Panacibacter microcysteis: one gene and its partner. The protein of the gene in region 2 binds, or shares a complex with, the protein of the main gene of each other region. Links are inferred from orthologs where the notes say so. Each region holds a gene or a part of one and is shown on either strand. Other genes may lie near its edges. The genes, in order: I5907_RS10400 and odhB.

Region 1 (11,137 bases), 2.1 Mb from region 2 along the record:
AGACAGGGGGATCAATTAGAACTTACTGCAAAGATCAGTAACCTTATAGATACAGCTTTAACCGGTGTTGCTTCCTTACAATTAGCAGATGCCATCACCGGCCAGCCTATAGATGGATTATTACAAAGTGTTTTTCCCGATCAGTATTTTACTGCAGAAGCCAAACAAAGTACCGTGGTAAGGTTCCCTGTTGTTATACCATACAACTATAACAACCCGATCACAATAACGATTAATGCAAAAGCTGGCAATTACACAGACGGCGAGGAGCAATCATTACCGGTGGTTTCGAACAGGATGCTTGTAACAGAAACCCTGCCTTTATACATGAAGGGAGAAGGTACTAAAGAATTTACGTTTAGTAAGCTCCTTGCCAATGCATCTCCAACGCTCACCAATGAAAGCATTACGGTAGAATATACACCACAACCGCTTTGGTATGCGGTGCAGGCCCTGCCATTTGTAATGGAGTACCCTTATGAATGTGCCGAGCAAACATTTAACCGCTTTTACGCAAATGCACTTGCTTTTTACATTATCAACAGGCACCCGGGTATAAAAGAAGTTTTAGAGCAGTGGAAACAAGACACAACAGCATTTGCCGGTAATCTCGAAAAGAACCCGGAATTAAAACAAATACTGTTGGCAGAAACGCCATGGGTGTTAGATGCACAAAACGAAGCTCAGCAACGAAAAAACATCGCATTACTTTTCGATGTGGCAAATATGAGTAGCGGCATCAGCAGGTCTTTACAACAACTACAGCAAATGCAGCTGAGTAATGGCGCGTTCCCGTGGTTCAAAGGCGGGTACGAAGACAGGTATATTACACAGTACATCTTAACGGGTATTGGCAAACTCAGGAAGCTGGGAGCACTTAATAATGTAGATGCATCATTGCTGGCAGGCATAGAGTCAGGAGCATTGCAGTTTGCAGACCGCGCCATACAACAGGATATGAAACGCATCAGGAAAGCTGACCTTTCTAAAAACAACCTGGGCAGTATACAGATTCAATATCTATACATGCGTAGTTTTTTTGCAGGTGATAATATTGGTACCAAACCTTCCGCAGAAGGAAAATATTACATGCAGCAGGCTATGCAATACTGGAACCAGCAAAGTATTTACTTCAAGGCCATGATAGCAGCAGCAATGCTTGGAAATAAAGAGCAAGCCTTTGCCGAAAAGAACATCATTCCATCAATATTTGAGAGTGCAGTTACAGATGACGCAAAAGGCATGTACTGGAGAAACAACAAATGGGGTTATTACTGGTACCAGTCGCCGGTAGAACAACAGGCACTGATCATTGAAATGATGCATGAAATTGCGCAGCAAAATAGCGACCACAATATAAAACAGCGCATCAGCGATATGCAGACATGGTTGTTGCTAAACAAGCAAACCAACAACTGGCAAACCACCAAAGCCACAGCAGATGCATTTTATGCATTGTTGATAGCCGGCAATGGCTTAAGCGATCAGCCACTTGCAATAACCATAAATTTGGGTGATCATACGATCAGCTCTGTTGAAAAACAACAACAGGCCGGCACCGGCTATCTCAAAGAACGTATTGAAGCAAAAGACGTGGTGCCGTCCATGGGTAATGTCTCTGTAGCAGTGTCGAACCCGGTTGGTAAAAGTGCATCGTACCCGCCATCATGGGGTGCGGTTTACTGGCAATATTTTGAAGATTTCGATAAAATAACGCCTGCGCAGACGCCACTTTCACTAAGTAAAAAATTGTTCATCGAAAAAAATTCAGCAACTGGAAAAGTATTAACACCTGTTGCCGAAAATGCTACCCTGCATGTGGGTGATAAAGTGGTGATGCAGGTAATACTCAAAAGCGATCGTGATATGGAATACCTGCACCTCAAAGATATGCGCGCCGCAGCAATGGAACCCGTAAATGTATTAAGCGCGTATAAATGGCAGGATGGACTTGGTTATTATGAAAGCACAAAAGATATTGCCACAGATTTCTTTATCGGTTTTTTACCCGAAGGAACCTATGTGTTTGAATATCCTGTATACATCACACATACCGGAAATTTTTCAGCAGGCGTTGCCAATATTCAATGTATGTACGCGCCGGAATTTTCCGCCCATAGCGAAGGTGTGCGGATTAATGTGGCAGAGAAAGAAGAGTAATTTTTTGGGCCGGGCTAAAGAATATGCATCAGGCTGTTGTTGCGTCGCACTCTTGTACTGTATCGCTTTTTGCAGCACGCAGTAGGCAGTCAGGTGGTGTTTTTGCAGCCAGCAGATGCAGTGTTGTTACCAAATCATTCCAGCTAAATTATATTCGCCGCATGAAAGTGGATTACATTATAGCAGGCCAGGGTATTTGTGGTACCATGCTTTCTTATTACTTACAAAAGGCTGGCAAACAGGTGTTGGTTATAGACGAGTCGCAACCTTTTACTGCCAGCAGGGTGGCCAGTGGTGTTATCAATCCTGTAACCGGCAGGCGTGTTGTTACTACATGGATGATCGAAACACTGCTGCCTTTTTGTTTTGATGCGTATACCGAAATTGGTAACGCTATTAATGAATCGCTCATTTTTAAGAAGAACACCATTACATTCTCTCCGTCGCTGCAAATGGACGAAACGTATCGGAAACGTATGCAGGAAACCGGCTCATACATACAGGAACTTCCCGATGCGGTGATATGGAAAGACTACTTTAACAGCCTCTTTGGTTGTTACCTTATTGCGCCAACATATCTTGTAAACCTTCACCCGTTACTAAAAGGCTGGCGAAAAAAATTACAACACCAGCAGTGTCTTTTGGAAGAAATATTTATAGAAGAGGCGCTTTCTTTTGCAGGCAATACGGTCAGTTATAATGGTATTACTGCAGATAAGATCATTTTTTGTAGCGGCATTACATCATTTGAAAGTGCGTATTGGAATAAGCTGCCTTTTGTCTGCAACAAAGGCCAGGCGCTCATCCTGGATATTCCTGGTCTATCTCACATTAACATGTATAAATATGGTGCTTTATCACTGGTGCCATGGTATGATGGTTTATGGTGGGCAGGCAGCAGTTACGAAAATGAATTTCAAACGGCAGAACCAACTGCGGTTTTCCGGGAACAGCTAACAACACAACTGCAGCATGTTTTGCGTATACCTTTTTCTGTACTGGATCATGTTGCTGCTGTAAGGCCAGCTACCTTGGAGCGCAGGCCATTTGTTGGTTTGCATCCGTCTGATAGCCGTATTGGTATTTTTAATGGTATGGGTACAAAAGGCTGTTCGCTGGCGCCATATTTTGCAAAGCAATTTGCAAACCAGTTGGTACATGGTCATCTATTGGAACCGCTTGCTGATGTAAAACGCTTCAGCAGGGTACTGGCATTATAGTAACAGGTGTAAAATATGTTGTACATATTCTAAAGCACTTCTATAAAACGGATCGCCCGGGCTGCCATGAAAAACCGGAAGTACAAGTGAGTGACACAACAGGCGATGCCCAAAGTTCTTCTGCCGGCTACATAATAAAACATAGGGCCGCCTAGAAAGGCAGCCCGAGTTATCAAAAGAAAAACCGAATCAATGTTTAACAGGGAAATTCCCTGAATGCACATTATCAACCTTTAAAACATACGTGCCATCAGCCAATGATGGCAGATTGATTTGTAAACGGTTGTTTCCTTGCACTGTCTTTATATCATTCGTATAAATTATTTTATCGTTTGGGTCGCACACAGTTATATTTCTTATAGCTGGTTTTTTATCGGAAAGTTCTACGGTTAACTGGTTGGTTGCTGCATTCACTTCAATGTGTGTGGCTATAACGGTGTACGCATTGGTGATGTCTGCATCTGCAGGTATTTCATACAGCGAAGAAGTTTTTTGTTTCAAGGCAGCACTGTCAACACCAACAGCGTTCCATGCATTTATTGTTTGCAATACTTCATCTGATATTTTACCAAACAGGTCCTGTGCGGCCATAATCGAAAATGTTCTTGCTTCATTATAACCGGATGCAGGCTGCATATAGTATTGAAGGGTTCTGTAAGCAATAGCCTCTGCTTTTGCGTGGCCAATAGCTGTAACATCATACTTTGCTGCTTTATCATTGGTGCCTTTACCGCCGTTTGAAAGCAGGTAGAACCAGAAGTTAAGCACGCTGCTGTTGGTATGTACGCCGCCATTATCTTTTACACCCGTATACCAATAAATGCCTTTATAAGTATCTGGTTGGTTATTTGCATTAGGGTTGCTGCCGGCAACGCTTTCAAAAATATTATTGAAGCCTTCGCTCAGTGCCCCCGGTTCGTTGTTGTAAATAAATCTTGCTGTAAGTTTCGTGTAATGCTCTCTGGCAGGTGTAAAAGTGTTGTCTGGGTTTGTGGTATAAGGTGTATTGCTGTTGGTTTCTGTATGGTCTGTAAATAAAACGTTTTGGCCAATATTATTTTTTGCGTATTCAGTTATGGAAGTGTTTGAAACAGTTTCGTTGATAAACGAATGCAGGTTTTGTTGTGCGTATGAAAATTGACAGCAGGATATGATACATATTCCTGGCAGGAACAATTTAGTCATGGATATTGGTTTTTTTAAGTAGCTAATGTTTTGCGACATCTGCTTGCTACAAAAAAACGAATTAAGTTGTCTTTTGATTTTAGCGACGTTTACATTTAATGAGCTTTTAATAATTGTTTTTCAACCTGTTAAAAAATAAATATATGAATTAAGCTTAATGTAAGCTGTGTTGTTGCATTGGATTACAATGGGTATTGCTTTTCATCATTTATTGCCGCATCGGTTATCTTTGCCGCATGTCAAAAGTGATTCTTAAGAAGAAGATAGCACAACGCATAGCGAACGGCCATCCATGGATTTTTTCGAATGAAATAGATAAGACAGAAGGTGCGTTTGATGCCGGTGGAATTGCAGACGTTTATTTTCATGACGGAAAATTTGCAGGTCGCGGCTATGTTAATCCGCAATCGCAGATTACTGTAAGACTTTTAACCCGCAAAAAAGAGGAGATCAACGATCAATTCTTTCACAGGCGAATAAGCGAAGCATGGGAATACAGGAAAAAGATTGGCTACACAGAAAATTGCCGGCTCATTTTTGGCGAAGCAGACGAAATGCCGGCGCTAATCATTGATAAATTCAATGACTACTTTGTTATACAAACCATGGCGCTCGGTATAGATGTGTGGAAGCCGGCGATCATCAAAGCATTGGAAGATATCTTTTCCCCCAAAGGCATTTATGAAAGAAATGATGTGCCTGTGCGTGAACTGGAAGGGTTGAAACAGCAAAAAGGTTTTTTATCTGCTCCTTTCGATACCAGTATTGTTATTACCGAAAACGGGTTGAAATTTCATGTAGATATAGAAAACGGCCAGAAAACCGGCTACTTTTTAGATCAGCGGGATAATCGCAGGCAGATACAACATATTGTAAAAGGGGCTGACGTTTTAGGAGCATTTACATATACCGGCACCTTTGAGATTCATGCTGCGCATTACGGTGCCAGGAGTGTTTACGGAATCGATATCTCAGAAAATGCGGTAGCGCAGGCTAATAAAAATGCTCAACTAAACGGGCTGGAGCATGTCTGTAAATTTGAAGCAGTAAATGCCTTTGATGCGCTTAAAACATGGGCCAGAGAAGGCAGGCAGTACGATGTGGTTATGCTCGATCCGCCGGCATTCACCAAGAGCCGCGAAACCATTCAGAAAGCCATAACAGGCTATAAAGAAATTAACCTGCGTGGTATGAAGCTGATAAAAAACGGGGGCTTTCTGGTAACCTCAAGTTGTACCAACCTTGTGCAGCCGGAACTATTTCTGCAGATCATAGATATGGCAGCCAAAGATGCAAGGAAAAAAATAAAGCAGGTAACCTTTCGTGCACAGGCCAGCGATCATCCCATTGTATGGGGTATGGAAAATACCAATTATCTTAAATTCCTGGTAGTTGAAGTAACCAATAAATAAATGCTACACAAACTTGCCCCATAACATGCGGTAAAGCTGCGCCAGTGCTGCAATAACGAAGATTGCACCCATTATACTGTTTAACGTTTTGGTACTTGTGTTCATCTTTGTTATCAGCCAGTTGCCACCATACATATATAATGCGAGGCCGCTTATTGTACCGGTGCCGCACCCTGCGGTAAAAATATTAAACTCGGTAAAGTTTGTGGACAATACCTTGTTGTCAATCAGGTAAGAACTCCAGATAAACCAGAATGGTACCTGGGCCGGGTTCAAAGCACTCATACTCAGGCCAAGAAAGAAACGATTAAGCTTGTTGTTTAACAAAAGCGCTTTCTTTTCTGCGTGCTGTTTTCTTGCGCTTATAAAACTGATGACGCCCAATACCAGGAAAACTGCCACCGTAAGCCACCCAAGCACCTCAAACAGAAGCTTATGCTGTATTATCCAGTTTACGCCATAAAGTGTGAGCCGCAGGTATATGATCTCAACGATTGCAACACCAATCGCGTATAACCAGGCATTTTTAAAATTTTCCTGTACTGCAATCTGTGTAGAGGTAATGCTCATGGTGCCAAGGGGAAGTTGTCCTAAAAAACTCACCAGCCAGCCAACCCAGAAAATAATAAAATAATGCATGCGCTTCCTTTGATGTGCAATGATAATTAAACCTCAGTGTTATTTAATTGATGAACCCGCCTTTTGAATAAGAATTTAGCTATGGTTGCGTCGCACTCTTGTACTGCAAAGCCCTGTGCAGCAACACTACTGCATACCGGCCGCCGTATATAAGTTAAAGCCGTTAAACCGTAAACTTTTTTGTTAATGGTCAACAATTGGTCACAGCATTTTCAATTGTCTTTGCAGGCGCATTTTTTTTTGTAGCTGCCCGATTGTATTTGAATGTGCACTAAAACCAGTCGTGCCTTCAAAGCGATGGTTTAGTGCAAATAAAAAAAGCCGTGTTATGAATAACACAGCTTAAATTATAATTCAACAACTAATTTAATTAAGCTTTTGGTAAAGCAGCTTTTTTAGAAAGCTTGCTTTTCAGATTGTTGGCTTTATTTTTATGAATGATACCCCTTTTAGCGAGTTTGTCAATCATAGAGATTACATTAGGAAGCTCATCGGTATAAGCTTTCTCTTCTTTCACCTCTTTCAGATCACGAATAGCGTTACGGGTAGTTTTACCGTAGTAGCGATTTCTGTCTCTGCGTTTCGCTGCCTGGCGTGTATCTTTCTTTGTAGCTTTATGATTTGCCATTTTTATTTTTTTCGGACGGCAAAGGTATGTATATCCATTAAAAAAAGAAAAAAAATTGCTGGGAAATCCTAAAATTTTACTCCCGGGCAATCCGTTTTTGCAAATGTCAAATTTTAATACGGCAATTGCAATATGGTCTCAATAAGCGATATTTGCATCCGCCATATCTTTTTAAAAGCACTGAAGATGAAAGATTTTTCCTATATCACTAGCTCACATCCCGCATTTGTTGAAAGTTTATACAATGATTTTTCCAAAAACCCTGAAAGTGTAGACCCAGAACTACGTAAGTTTTTCGAAGGTTTCGACTTTGCTGTAAGCAGTGTTGCCGTCAATGGTAATGGCGCTTCAGCACCTTCCACTGCTACACCATCTGAAAATGTAGACTGGATGAGGGAAATCCGGGTGTACAGGATGATTCTCGGATACAGGAACAAGGGGCACCTCATTGCAAAAACAAACCCCATCAGGGAAAGAAAAGATCGCGGTGCTAACCTGAATCTTGGCTTTTTTGGCTTTTCCGAAGCTGATCTTGATAAAGAATTTTATGCCGGCCAGTTGGTAGGTTTGGGAAAAACTACCCTTAAAAATATCATCGACTACCTCAAAAAAGCCTATGCAACCCATGTAGGTGTTGAATTCAAATACATCAGCGAGCAGGAAAGGGTAGACTGGTTATACAACGAAATGGAGAAAAAATTCAATGATCCATTGCCGCTTGAAAAAAGGAAACGTATCCTTGAAAAACTGAACCAGGGCGTTATGTTTGAAAAATTCCTCCATACCAAATATATCGGTCAGAAAAGATTTTCACTGGAAGGTGGAGAAACAACTATTGCAGCACTTGATGCCATTATCAACACTGCCGCAGACCACGATGTACAGGAGGTGGTTATTGGAATGGCCCACCGCGGAAGACTGAATGTACTTGCAAACATTATGGGTAAAACCTATGAGCAGATCTTCAGCGAATTTGAAGGCACCGCCAAACTCGACCAGACCATGGGTAGCGGAGACGTAAAATACCACATGGGATATGGTAGCGAGGTAACGACGACCGGCAATAAAACAATTCACTTAAAACTAATGCCCAATCCTTCGCACCTCGAAGCGGTTGATCCTGTTGTGGTGGGTTTTGCAAGAGCAAAGGCAGATGTAATGTACGCCAGCGATTTCGATAAAATACTTCCCATACTCATACACGGAGATGCTTCTATTGCAGGCCAGGGAATAGTTTACGAGGTGTTGCAGATGAGCGATCTGAAAGGCTACCATACCGGTGGCACCATACACTTTGTAATCAATAACCAGATTGGTTTTACTACAGATTTTGATGATGCCCGCAGTTCTGATTATTGTACCTCGCTTGCTGGTGCCATACAGGCGCCGGTTATGCATGTAAACGGAGACGACGCAGAATCCGTTGTTAAATGCGTGGAGATTGCTACCCGTTACCGCCAGCAGTTTAATGCAGATATCTTCATCGATATGGTTTGCTATCGTAAACATGGCCACAATGAAGGCGATGATCCGAAGTTTACGCAGCCACATTTGTATGCATTGATCGACAAACACCAGAACCCAAGAGAAATTTACACCAGTTACCTGCTTGACAATGGCGAAGCTGATGCAAAAGATCTTGCCAAAGAGATGGAAAAGAAATTCTGGGCAGATCTGCAGGAACGCCTCGATGAAATAAAGCAAAACCCGCTTCCTTATAACTACCAGCAACCGGAATTGTGGTGGAAAAGCCTTAGAAAAGCAACTTCAGAAGATTTTGTACAATCTCCCAATACTGCAATAAGCGAAGAAAATTTTAAAAAGCTATTCGATGCATTGATGGTATGGCCAGGTGATTTCACACCATTGAAAAAGGTCGAAAAAATTATACAGGATAAAATAAAGCTTTTCCAGGGCGAAAATAAAGTTGACTGGGCAACCGGCGAATTGTTGGGTTATGCAAGTGTATTGCTTGACGGCAATGATGTGCGCATGAGCGGCCAGGATGTTAAGAGAGGAACTTTCTCTCATCGCCACGCGGTGCTGAGAGATGAAAATACTGACAAAGAATACAGCAGGTTAAGCAGGATTGAAGGTGCCAAAGGTCAGTTCAGAATTTATAACTCCTTACTGAGCGAGTATGGTGTATTGGGTTTTGAATATGGCTATGCTATGGCAAACCCACATGCTTTGGTACTTTGGGAGGCGCAGTTTGGCGATTTCAGCAACGGCGCGCAAACCATGATAGACCAGTTCATAAGCGCAGGCGAACAGAAATGGAACAGGATGAATGGCGTTGTTATGTTGTTACCACATGGCTACGAAGGGCAGGGCCCGGAACATAGCAGTGCACGTTTGGAACGCTACCTGCAGGCTTGTGCTGAGAACAACATGATTATTACTAATATTACTACGGCGGCAAACTTTTTCCATGCATTAAGACGACAGGTGGCATGGCCTTTCAGAAAACCGCTGATCAATTTTGCGCCAAAGGCAAACCTGAGGCATCCCGGCAGTTACAGCCATATCAGCGAGTTTACAACCGGTGGTTTCAGGGAAGTCATAGACGACGAAGCTGCAAATGCTAATGAGGTAAAGAAAGTGTTGTTCTGCTCCGGTAAATTGTATTTTGACCTTGCTGAGAGAAAACAAAAAGAGGGTAGGAGCGATATTGCACTGGTACGCCTGGAACAGATTTATCCACTGCCGTTGAAACAACTGGAAGATTTATATAAGAAATACAATAAGGCCGTTTGGTTTTGGGTGCAGGAAGAACCGTTGAATATGGGTGCGGCCTCATTTCTTCAAATGAACTTAAAAAGCCTGAATTATGGTGTAATAAGCCGTAATCCAAGTGCCGCCACAGCTACAGGTTATGCCAAAGTACATAAGCAGGAGCAGGAAGAGATTATTCAAACAGCATTTAGTATATAGCAGCAAAGTTGCAGTTATAACAAAACGTGATCTTCACATTTGTCCAATAAAGGTCTAAACGTTGAAGAGTGCGACGCAACAGGTGCCTCATAGTATTACAAAAGCCCGGCTCATAAAGATCCGGGCTTTTTTATTTTGGTACCAGCTATAGGTTTTCATGGCATCGTCCCTTGCGTCGCATTTCTTTCATCTGCAGACCATGAAGCAGCAGTAAGCGAAGATTAGAACTTAAATGTTAAACCGCCATTGAGTATATACTTTCCGTAACCACCTTCCACGTACAAGCCAGCTCCCTTTGTAATATTAAACCTGGCCCCCAGGGATGCCTGGTAAGCAAGCTGTGTGGGCTTTTCTCCATTGTACACCTTGTTACCTTCTGTATCGGTGTAATCCTGTTGCCAGCTATTTACCCCTATGGCAGTTCTCAGGTAGGGTTCTACTTTACGGTTGTAAGTAGGAAAATAGGTCATCACATTCAGCATGGCACTCCAGTTTTCCAGTTTACCTGTAAAATCGGGAATGTTGGAATTATTGGCGTAATCATAATAAGGAGCTGAAACCTTGCCGTAGGTACCCATTACACCAATGCTCATATTGCGGCTGAACTGGTAATCGATTGCGCCGGTAAAAGGCCCTGTTTGCGTACCGTTTCCCTTTTGTGCATTGTAAAAATCAACAAGTTGCATTTTATCAAGGTTTGGGAAACCATACCCCAGACTGATGTTTAGCGTTGGCTGAAAAGCTGCCTGCGGAATACGCTGAACCGGTCTTTTGGGTGCCGGTGAAACCCTCACCCGCGTTCTTACTCTTGGTCTTCCGTAGTGGTAACGGTATTGCGCCTCCGATTCAAAAGCAACGGCACTGCAGAGCAGGACAATCAGGAAAAGCTGTTTTTTCATAATCAAGTTTGATTTGGGGTGAGATTTTCAATCGTCTGAAAGGTTTAAAATGAATACTGT
Region 2 (10,701 bases):
GCTTTTTTGTTTCGCCTGTTTTAAAATTCCTGTACTGGAAAAATGGCGCACCACCCAGCGGCGGCCAGGTGCTGTACCACAGATCATCCTTTCCTTTATCAAAGATTGTAACCACAGATCGCTCATCGTCTAACTGTGTTAACAGTGGAATACTGTCTTCAATATGACCGCGCAGGTTAATGTTACCGGTCTTCAGGTTATACACTGCAAATCCTGGCCTGCATCCATATATTATTTCATTTCTGTCCTCAGATATGGAGATATCTATAGGATCCCACTCTTTAGGCATTCTAAACAATGCCACTGGCATAAACTGGTTCTTCTCCTCATCATACCTGAAGATGCCTTTTCCATATATATACATTACCGGCGTGCCTGTATAATCCTGGTCAATAAAAAGAATTACAAATGGTTCTTCGGCTGTATTGCCGTAAATCGGCTTATCCTCGTAGCGAAAGGTTTGCCTGTTAAAAATTCCGACGTGCGTGCCTGTCGCAATCCATAAACGTTGCTTTCCATCTTCGGTAATATGATAAATTTCATCCGAGGGAATGCTTGATGGATCAGAAGGCTTGTTGCGAAATGTAATGAATTTGTTTCCGTCATACCGCTGCAGGCCACTGATGGTAGTTAACCAGATGAAACCCTGGTTATCCTGCGTTACACTGCGCACAATATTGGAAGCAAGACCGTTGCTGGTACTGAAATGCGTAAACACGTACTGCTTTTCCGGCTGTGCCGCAGCAACATTGCATACCGCAACAAGACATAGCAAAAGAAAAAAACGAAACAATCAGCTGGTTTTTGGTGTATTCAAAATTAACCACTCCACCGTATACATCTTACATACGCCGCCATTTGTACGTATGAATTGTTACAAACCGCGTATGAACTGCAAGGCACCACAACACATGCGGCGAAATGAACACTTCATACAATAGCCTGTTGCTATCGCCTGTACTATTCACCAACTTTGATCTATAATCAAGCATAGTTAAAGTTGGTTTGGTGATAATGTGACCGGGGTTCTTTCCAGAACCCTGTTTTTTATGATGTTACCGGCTATGGTTATTATGGCATCGCCTGTTGCCACGCTCGGTTCAGGGTTCCTCTTTCATGGCAACTGCAGCGCTCCGATTTAGCGCATCCGCAAAAATTTAAAAGCTTACTGCAGATAAAACAACAACTTCATTGTACTCAATAAAAGACAAACCTTTCATGAAACTTTTATGCCATATCGGTATCATAACCCATTTTTTATCCTATATTTCATTTCACTATTCCATATTGTTCATTTCAATGTTTTAGCATGAAAAGAATCTCCTTTATAGCTGGTGCTGCATATTTAATCATCAACGCCTGCCAGAGTACCACTGAGAAAAATGATACAATTATAAACGATACTTTATCATATCGCCCTTCATATCACTTTACAACAGACTCCAACTGGATCAATGATCCTAATGGCCTGGTGTTCGCCAACGGAAAATATCACCTGTTTGCACAATACAATCCTTTCGGCGATAAATGGGGCCACATGAGCTGGGCACACGCTACAAGCGACGATCTTTTTAACTGGCAGCAACAGCCGCTGGCCATACCCGAAATAAAAAATGCAGACGGCACCACAACAATGATTTTTAGCGGAAGCGCGGTGGTTGACAGCTTCAATACCAGTGGCTTTGGCAAAGACGGTATTGCACCACTCGTGGCTGTATACACATCTCATATAGACAGTGCCGGAAAAGGTTTAAGACAACACCAGAGCATTGCATACAGCACAGACCAGGGCAAAACATGGCAACAATATGAAAATAACCCGGTACTCGATATCCATTTATCCGATTTCCGCGATCCAAAAGTTTTCTGGTACGCACCGGAAAAAAAATGGGTCATGGCCGCTGTAAAACCACTTGAATACAAGGTACAGTTTTATACTTCCAAAAACTTAAAGCAATGGACATTGCTCAGTGAATTTGGCAATATTGGTAACACTGATAAAATTTGGGAATGCCCGGATCTTTTTCCGCTGACTATAGAAGGCACCAATGATAAGAAATGGATACTTTCTTTGTCGGGCGGCCACCCGCAAAAAAGTTTCCTGGCAGTACAATATTTTATTGGAAATTTTGATGGAAAAACTTTTACCGCTGATAAGCTTTCCTATCCGTTATACATCGATTACGGTAAAGATTTTTATGCGGGCATTACATTTAACAACATTCCGTCAAACGATGGCAGAAGCATTATGATCGGCTGGGCAAACTGCTGGAGTTATGCCAACGACATTCCTACCAGGGGTTTTCGTGGCGCTTATACAGTGCCACGTGTACTTACGCTGAAAAACACAACAGATGGTTTACGTTTGTTTCAGCAGCCTGTTTCAGAAATAACAACATATGAAAAAGAGATTTTCAGCGAACCAGGCATTACACTCGAAAATACTGCCAGAAACTTAGCGCATGTGCAAGGTACATCTCTGGATGTGTCGTTTGACCTGGAAACAAGCGGTACTGCAGGGATAAGCGTACTCAAAAGCGGGAATGAAGAGACTGTTATATCATTTGATGCTGCAAACAACACGCTTAGCCTGGATCGCACCAGGTCTGGCGATACGAGTTTCAGCAACCAGTTTGCAGGCATAGAAAAAATCAACATTCCTGCAGGCAAGAATAAAATATCGCTGCGCATTTTGGTGGACAAAAGCATCGTGGAAGTATTTGCAGACGGAGGCTTGTTTGCAATTACAGATATTGTATTCCCTTTAAAGAATGAAGGTGGTATAGCTTTTTTTGCAAATAACAGCAAGGCCACCTTTTCAAATGTGCAGGTAAAAGAAATTAAAAAAACAATTCACTGATCAGTGTACCAATTTAAATAACACCAATAAGAAGAAGGTTACGTTATCAACCATAACCTTCTTCTTATTTTATAAAAAAAATCGTTATAACACAGCATGTATATTGGCACTCCTGTATTTTCGGAGTCTCAGTTTAGTGATTATTAAATAGATCAGTAACGATGGCTGCAGCAATGATTTCACTTTCATTTTCCGGCATATTTTTACGCAGCAATTGCGCTTGTGTTAAGTAATTTTTTGATGGTCTCAAATTTTCCTGCAGGCACATGCTTTTCAGCAAGTTGCAATAATGATTCAAAAACAAACACAGGTGCATTTGCTTTCACGCCTGTTAACCAGGTTATAGTTTCTTTCAGGCTTATGCTCTTAATCATCCATGCAGCCATTTGCATCATTTCTTCCGGGGCTATGTTCGAAGCTATTTGCGCATTTATCCCACCAACCTGTTCATCAGTAAAATATTTCCAGAGCACAGGGTTAATGAGCATTTCTTCTTTACTCATATGCTGCAGGTTAAATACCATAAAATCATTAAAGGCTTTACACAGGGCAGAACCGGCGTTGATCTTCTCTTCTTCAAAGTTAACATTGCGGTAAATGTTTACAAGGTTTTTTAACATGTTGCCAAGTTTCATGTCCTCGCCATGTTCGCTCTCAAAAGACTGCACTAACGCTGCTTCGTATTTTTCTACAGCCGGCAAAACAAACCTGTCTTCGTGCATGGCATGTTTTTCAAAAGTGTAAATGACATGTTCTATTTTTTCAATTGCTAAGTTTGCTTCTTCCGGTTCTGTAAAATCTGTTTGCTGTAGTGTTAAAGCCGCATCATAAAGCATGTTGCGAAGCGCTTTATGTACCAGGCTGAATGGATTGTAACGTTGCATAAAATTTGTTTTAAGTGTGTTTTATTTTTTTGCTGTACTGTTAGCGGGTTGTGTTTTTGCGGGCTGCAATGTTTGCAGGTATTTATAAATGGCTTTTAGTTCATCATCTGTCATGCGGCCAAAAGATTGCCACGGCATAGGACTGTATGGAATGATTTTGCCCATTCTAAAACGTTTAATAAAGTCAGCCTGGCTCCAGCCGAATATCCTGCTGGATGAATCGGGGGTTAAGTTTGGTGTTATCAATAAAGGATTGCCATGTTCTGCAAACTCATTGCCTCCACCAAAAGGTTCGCCGGTGAAGGCGCCGCTCATGTCCCGCTTTGTATGACAGCCATTACATTCTGCCACACTGTTGGCAAGGTAACGACCATAGTTTGCAGAGGTATCGATCACTACTGATACCGGTACCTGTTCTGTTGGCCCTGCGGGTTTTACCAGGAATGCCTTTACCAATTTTCCCATAACATCAAGAGAGTTATCAGGCACTTTGTTGTAGACCGGCTTCTGAGACCTGATGAATGAAAGCACCGCTACAAGATCGTCATCGCTCATATTGTGAAACTGCATAAAATCGAATACGACCGTACCATTTGGATGCACGCCATATCTTAAGGCTCGGGCCAGTTCTGCATCTGTGTACCTGCCTATACCGGTTGCAGAATCCGGCGTTATGTTTTTTGAATAGATATGGCCGATACCTATATCGAAATCAAAGCCGCCAGATAAAGGAACATCGAGCCCGAGTTTGATCAGTGAGTCTGCATTGGCTGTGCTATGGCAATCTACACAATGGGCGGAACTGTAAGCCAGGTGTCTGCCGCGTGCAATAACGACACTGTCTGTACTTGCTTTAATTTGCGGGTATGGAGCATCATAGACAACATTTTGCCTGAATGCAGCGGTAACGCTGATGCCTGTTATAAGAACCAGCAGGATAATACCGGTCCATTTTGCAATCTTCTTAAACATGTTGGTTGTTTATCAAGGTTAATAATCGGGTGCCAAATTATAACCGTGCAAATGCGGCAGGAAGCGGTTGTTGCATGAACTGATGAAATACCTGTGTGAAGTATATAATAAAGGCCAGCGTAAAGTATATTATGCTAAATAATACGGGTGCATTACTACGGCGCCTGCGCAAAACAGAACGCCGGAGATGCCATAACAACCGAACGTACAAGAGAGTGACACAACCGGCGATGCCATGAAAACCTTATGCCGGCTTCCATGTAAAAAAAAGCTTTACGCGCTGCCAGCACCGGCAACGGAAACAATTCGCCAACTGCTTTGGGTAATAGTAAACCATATGCGGATTACCGCTTAGTTATGTAACAAAAATTTGAATGTAGATTTGGCCTTTTTAAAGTAGGTTTGCAATCCGAAAAAGAAGGTTATGATCGAAATAAAAGTTCCAACGGTTGGCGAGTCCATAAGTGAGATTACCTTACTAAAATGGACAAAGAAAGATGGCGAATATGTAGACAGGGATGAAGTTATTGCCGAACTGGAAAGCGAAAAAGCAACTTTTGAAGTAAATGCTGAACAGGCAGGTACATTAAAAACGATTGCGAAGGAAGGTGATACACTAAACATTGGCTCTGTTTTGGCCCATATAGATGAAAGTGCCGAAAAGCCTGCAGCCGCAGCACCACAGGCACCTGCTGCCGCCCCTGCAGCACCACCTGCTGAGCCGGTGAAAGAAACACCGAAAGCGGAAGCAAAGCCTGCACCAGAGGCAGCGCCGGTTACGGCGGTACCGAATGATGTAAAGGCAACACCGGTAGCATCTGCAATTATTGCCGACAAAAAAGTTGACCCCTCCTCAATACAGCCTTCCGGGTTTGGTGGTAAGATCATGAAAAATGATGTGCTGGAGGCATTGAATAACCCAGGCAAGAAAGCTTTTGCCGGCCAGGAACTCTTTACCCGCAATGTGCGTAAAGAAAAAATGAGCAACCTGCGCAAAACCATCAGCCGCAGGCTTGTGGAATCAAAAAACACCACCGCAATGCTTACCACTTTTAACGAAGTGGATATGACACGCATTATGGAAACCCGCAAACAGCACAAAGATGCGTTCAATAAAGCACATGGTGTAAACCTTGGCTTTATGAGTTTCTTTGCAAAAGCCTGCGCTATTGCTTTAAGCGAATGGCCCGCGGTAAATGCCTATATAGACGGTGATGTTTTGCAGTACCACGATTATGCAGACATAAGTATAGCAGTAAGCACACCACGCGGCTTAACCGTTCCTGTTATACGCAACGTGGAAAGCCTGAGCATGGCCGATATTGAGAAAAAAGTTATTGAGATGGCGGGTAAGGCCAGGGACAATAAACTAACCATGGAAGAATTGCAGGGTGGCACATTCACCATTACAAACGGTGGTGTTTTTGGCAGCTTAATGAGCACGCCCATTATCAATTTACCACAAAGCGCCATTCTTGGTATGCATAAGATACAGGAAAGGCCGATGGCTATCAATGGGCAAGTGGTTATTCGCCCCATGATGTACCTGGCGCTTAGCTACGACCACAGAATTATCGATGGAAGAGAGAGTGTAAGCTTTCTTGTACGGGTAAAGGAATTACTGGAAAATCCTGAACTGTTATTGATTGGCAAAGATCCCGTGAAAACATTACTGGAGCTTTAACTGAAATCATTTTATAGCAAAGCCCGCTGGTTAGCGGGCTTTTTTATTTGTATGTAGCCGGCAACAGTAATGCTATTAAGCTGATGTTGCGTCGCACTCTTGTACTTTCTGTTTATTATTCAGCAATGAACGAAGCGAAGAAATATGTATGCAACGATAGCTACTCAAACATGTGTAGCCCATTTAAAAACTAAATAAAATGTGGGTGCTATCTTCAGAAATTATACCAGCCTGTTTTTAGTAGCTTTTGAAATAGCTTCTGTGGCGGAATGTACCTGTAGCTTTTTATAGATACGTTTAATGTACATATTTACGGCTGAGTAAGAAACATTGGTTACATCAGCAATCATCTTATAACTTAACCCATTAACAAGATGATTTAAAATGGTTCTTTCCTGTTCATTTAATTCAAAAACTTCGGTTATATTTTTAGGTTGGTCTTTAAATTTTGTAAGTACTTTTTTGGCAACAGTAGCAGTCATTGGCGCACCACCTTCCATCACTTCTTTTATTCCTTCAATGATCTTTGCAGTAGAAGTGGTTTTAAGAAAATAGCCATCTGCACCGGCTTCTATGGCTGCAAATATTTTATCGGTATCATCAAATACTGTTTGCATGATTATCTTAACATCCGGATATTGTTTTCGTATCATTTTTACGCCTTCTATACCACTCATTTCCGGCATGTCTATATCCATCAGAATTACATCTGGCTGAGTGTTTACAATATCATTCCAAACATTGAGACAATCTTTAAAGATACCGGTGCAAGCCATTTCCGGCTGAATATTGATCAATATCTTAAGGCTTTCACGCCGGTCTTTGTTGTCATCGTACACTATCACCTTTATAGCCATGTAGTAAAATTATCACTTAATAAAATCATGTTGCTGTACTAATATTAGTCCTGTCGCCATTTAATTGGATATACATTACACCGGAAACTGCAGTGTCACTTCTGTACCTTTCCCCGGCTGCGAATTGATAGTAAGAGTTCCTTTTAAATCTTTTGCACGCCGGTGCATATTAATTAGGCCATTACCTTCTTTATATTGCCTGGTATTAAACCCGATGCCGTCATCTTTTAAAGTAAAGTGGATTTGCCTGTTAACCAGGTGTACAATAATCCAAACATTTTTGGGTTCGGCATATTTAACAGCATTGTTCAGGGTCTCTTTAAAAATGAGGTAAAAGTTCTTTCTGTCGTTCATAGATATTTTTATACTGTTTAGCGACTCATCTGCTTCGAAATGGAATTGCCTGTTTTGCGTTTCAAGTATTTCATACGCAAATGACTTCATGCGTAAAATAATATTGTCAAAGCGGTCATTTTTTGGATTAATGCTCCATACAATATCACTCATTACAACGAGCATATTGCGGGAACTTTCGCTGATTCTCCCAGCAATCATTTCCAGCTCTTTATCTTTCTCCCGTTCCTCAATGATATCGCTGTAAACAGTAATGCTACTAAGTGTTGAGCCTATTTCGTCATGCAGGTCACTGGCAATTTTATTACGCATGTTCAATAACTTAAGCGACTGGTATAGCCTGTAACGATAGGTTGCATATAAAGAACTGGCGATAAGCAATACCACGAGGCTTAAAAACCACCAGGTTCTATACCACGGCGGCGTGATGATAATAGTTAGTGAAGCACCTTGTTCGTTCCAGATGCCGTCACTATTACTGCCTGTTACATAAAACTGGTATGTACCAGGATCTAGATTGGTAAATGTTACAGTAGTATTGGTACCGTTGTCAACCCAGTCATCGTTAAACCCTTGCAGTTTATATTTGTAGTGTTTCTTTTCAGGATTAGTGTATTGTAATAAAGCGAAACCTAAACCAATCACATTTTTTTCATATGGCAACGTGATGGTTTTTGTATATTGAATGGGGCTGCTAATAACTGAGCTATCCGTTTTATAATCTACAGGCTTATTCAATATAGAAAGACTTGTAATAAAAATATTATTGCCGGGAAGTACAGACTCTAATAAGTCTTTGGGATTGAACCATACAATACCATTAACACTACCGAAAAACATTTCGCCGGATCTTGATTTTAAGAATTGGCCTCGTATAAATTCGTTACCAGGTAAACCATCTTCAAAAGTAAAATTTCTAACTTTTTTTTGCTGAATATCGAAACAACTTATTCCTTTATTAGTGCTTAGCCAAAGGTTACCGAAATCATCGTTCAAAATGCCGAATACAGTATTATTTGGCAGACCGTCTTTGTCACTGTATTGTATGCACTTTCCGGTTTGTTTATCAAACCTGTTAAAGCCCCGGCCATTAGTGCCTACCCACAAATATCTGTCCGGTTGCACAGGATCTGCGCAAATGGAAAAAATATAGTCGCCACTAAGAGAGCTTGTATCGGCTGTGTTGTTTTTATACAGTTTCCATTGGTTACTGGGCTCATTAAAACTAAACAGTCCCTGGTTGGTACCGAACCAAAAAATACCGGCGGCATCCTGAAAATGGGTGAAATAAAATATATCACGATCTGCCTGCTGTACCGGTAATGGTAGTATATATGTTGCTTTTAGCTTACCGGTACTGGCATCAGCAACTTCAAACCTGCAGTTTTTATCAAAACCGTAAATCAATTGCCACAGATTATTGTCATTATCGGTAAAAACAGATAGATGGTACCTGACGTTTCCGAAAACTTCTTTTGGAAGTAGTGCAGAATGATCCTCCACTTTTCCGTTATGCATATCATATTTTAAAAGAGCAAGTGCCTGATAGAAAATTCTTTTTGATGGTTGTGGAGTCGTTGTGTTATAGTAGCGTGTCAGCGATTCAAACTTTTGCTTTGATGTAGCCCTGAACCAAATATTTCCCTTTCTATCTATGCACAAAATCTTAGGGTAAAGCCACTTTCCATTCAGCAATTTTTGGGGAATAGCCGGCTGAGGCTTTTTGTTCTGCCGATTTATCAAATAGGATTCACTACCATCGAAACCATATACATTTCCTAGCATATCTTCAATAAAGATTGACTCATCAGCAAGTGGCTTATCTGTACTGAATAATTCTCTGCGGCTATTGTATTTATACAACCCGTGGCCTATATCGCCAATCCATAATATCCCATCCCTGTCTTTGTAATTTGCAAAGCTGGTAAAGTGGCCGTCGGGATTGGTCTTGTCTACATTGTATCTTTTAAACTGTTGCGTGCGTGGATTAAAAGAGAGGCAGTTGAGTTTATCGAAAAACATAATGTCTTCATTGTTCACAAAAACCGGGTAATACCAGTAAAAGTTATCTGCCAACTGATTATACTTACCAAAGTCTTTTTGGTAAATAACTTTATGGAGACTTTTGCTGTAAACAGACAATTTTGAAATACCAATAAACACAATGCTGTCGCCATTGCCAACCGGGTAGAAATGAAAAATTGTTTGGTTCTTATCCATCCCGAATGCAGAAGATTTTTCATAAGCAATCTTCCATTGCTGATTACTGACGGTTTGTGGCATTATCATCATTACTGAATCTTTCCATGCCATAAAAATGCTGTTGTCCGGCATCCATTTTATCCAGAATACGCCGAATTCATCGGTCAGTTTTTTACCGGTAGTGTTTGCAAGGCTGTTGAAGCTAAACAGCAGGCTAATATTGGCATTACCTGATGTAATAATATTCTCAAGGGTTACACTACTAATATCATATACACAGTAATCTTTATCAAACAAAACCCACATCTTATTTCCTTTACATTCGATCATCCTTATTTCATCTGCTGTTTGTTTAGTTATTGTTCCGGGATTTACGGGGTAAAACCTTTCCTGTTTTGTATCAAACAGAAATAAACCTTTTGTTAGTGTACCAACCCAAATATTGCCTCGTTCATCCTGTTCAATCTGCATTATGTCATTATCAGGCAGTGAAAATTTATCCTCCGGGTTATAGCGGTAAATTTTCATATTGTTTCCATCATACCTGTTCAGGCCATCCTGCGTTGCAAACCACATAAAGCCTTCTTTGTCCTGTAAAATATCCTGCAAAGTACCCTGCGATAAACCATACTCTGCGCTTAGCTTTTCAAACACAGGATATACCTGCTTGCCCTCAATTTGCGCAAACAAATCCACTGTATTTAAAATGCAGAGTACTATTACAAACAATAAAATAACTGCTGTACGCATATTGTTTAAACGGTACAATTAAGATTTATAATTTATGAGTAATGTACCTTGTTTTATGATGTTCCCGGCTTATGCATTTCATGGCAACTTCGTTGCGTCGCACTCTTGTACTGTATAACTTTTTGCGACTGATAAGCT

Evidence for each region.
Region 1: odhB (region 2) and I5907_RS10400 share a complex: the UniProt entries of both Escherichia coli proteins name them as parts of the 2-oxoglutarate dehydrogenase (OGDH) complex. The link is inferred for Panacibacter microcysteis from one-to-one orthologs.

The regions. Positions count from the first base shown.
Region 1 is NZ_JADWYR010000001.1:2,544,834-2,555,970, forward strand. Bases 7,056-10,378 are described here. They hold I5907_RS10400 (2-oxoglutarate dehydrogenase E1 component), read left to right. Parts: upstream 7,056-7,430; coding sequence 7,431-10,178; downstream 10,179-10,378. Other genes in these bases: rpsT (30S ribosomal protein S20), read right to left, coding at 7,056-7,244. In the rest of the region: I5907_RS10370 (alpha-2-macroglobulin family protein), read left to right, coding at 1-2,160; I5907_RS10375 (NAD(P)/FAD-dependent oxidoreductase), read left to right, coding at 2,322-3,380; I5907_RS10380 (M4 family metallopeptidase), read right to left, coding at 3,570-4,565; I5907_RS10385 (class I SAM-dependent rRNA methyltransferase), read left to right, coding at 4,802-5,977; I5907_RS10390 (LysE family translocator), read right to left, coding at 5,981-6,616; more of rpsT, read right to left, coding at 6,987-7,055; I5907_RS10405 (outer membrane beta-barrel protein), read right to left, coding at 10,400-11,077. UniProt on the Escherichia coli protein: E1 component of the 2-oxoglutarate dehydrogenase (OGDH) complex which catalyzes the decarboxylation of 2-oxoglutarate, the first step in the conversion of 2-oxoglutarate to succinyl-CoA and CO(2).
Region 2 is NZ_JADWYR010000001.1:439,018-449,718, forward strand. Bases 4,384-7,270 are described here. They hold odhB (2-oxoglutarate dehydrogenase complex dihydrolipoyllysine-residue succinyltransferase), read left to right. Parts: upstream 4,384-5,140; coding sequence 5,141-6,400; downstream 6,401-7,270. Other genes in these bases: I5907_RS01830 (cytochrome c), read right to left, coding at 4,384-4,716; I5907_RS01840 (response regulator), read right to left, coding at 6,622-7,257. Outside these bases: I5907_RS01815 (ligand-binding sensor domain-containing protein), read right to left, coding at 1-793; I5907_RS01820 (glycoside hydrolase family 32 protein), read left to right, coding at 1,310-2,860; I5907_RS01825 (hemerythrin domain-containing protein), read right to left, coding at 3,064-3,744; more of I5907_RS01830, read right to left, coding at 3,766-4,383; I5907_RS01845 (ligand-binding sensor domain-containing protein), read right to left, coding at 7,333-10,563. UniProt on the Escherichia coli protein: E2 component of the 2-oxoglutarate dehydrogenase (OGDH) complex which catalyzes the second step in the conversion of 2-oxoglutarate to succinyl-CoA and CO(2).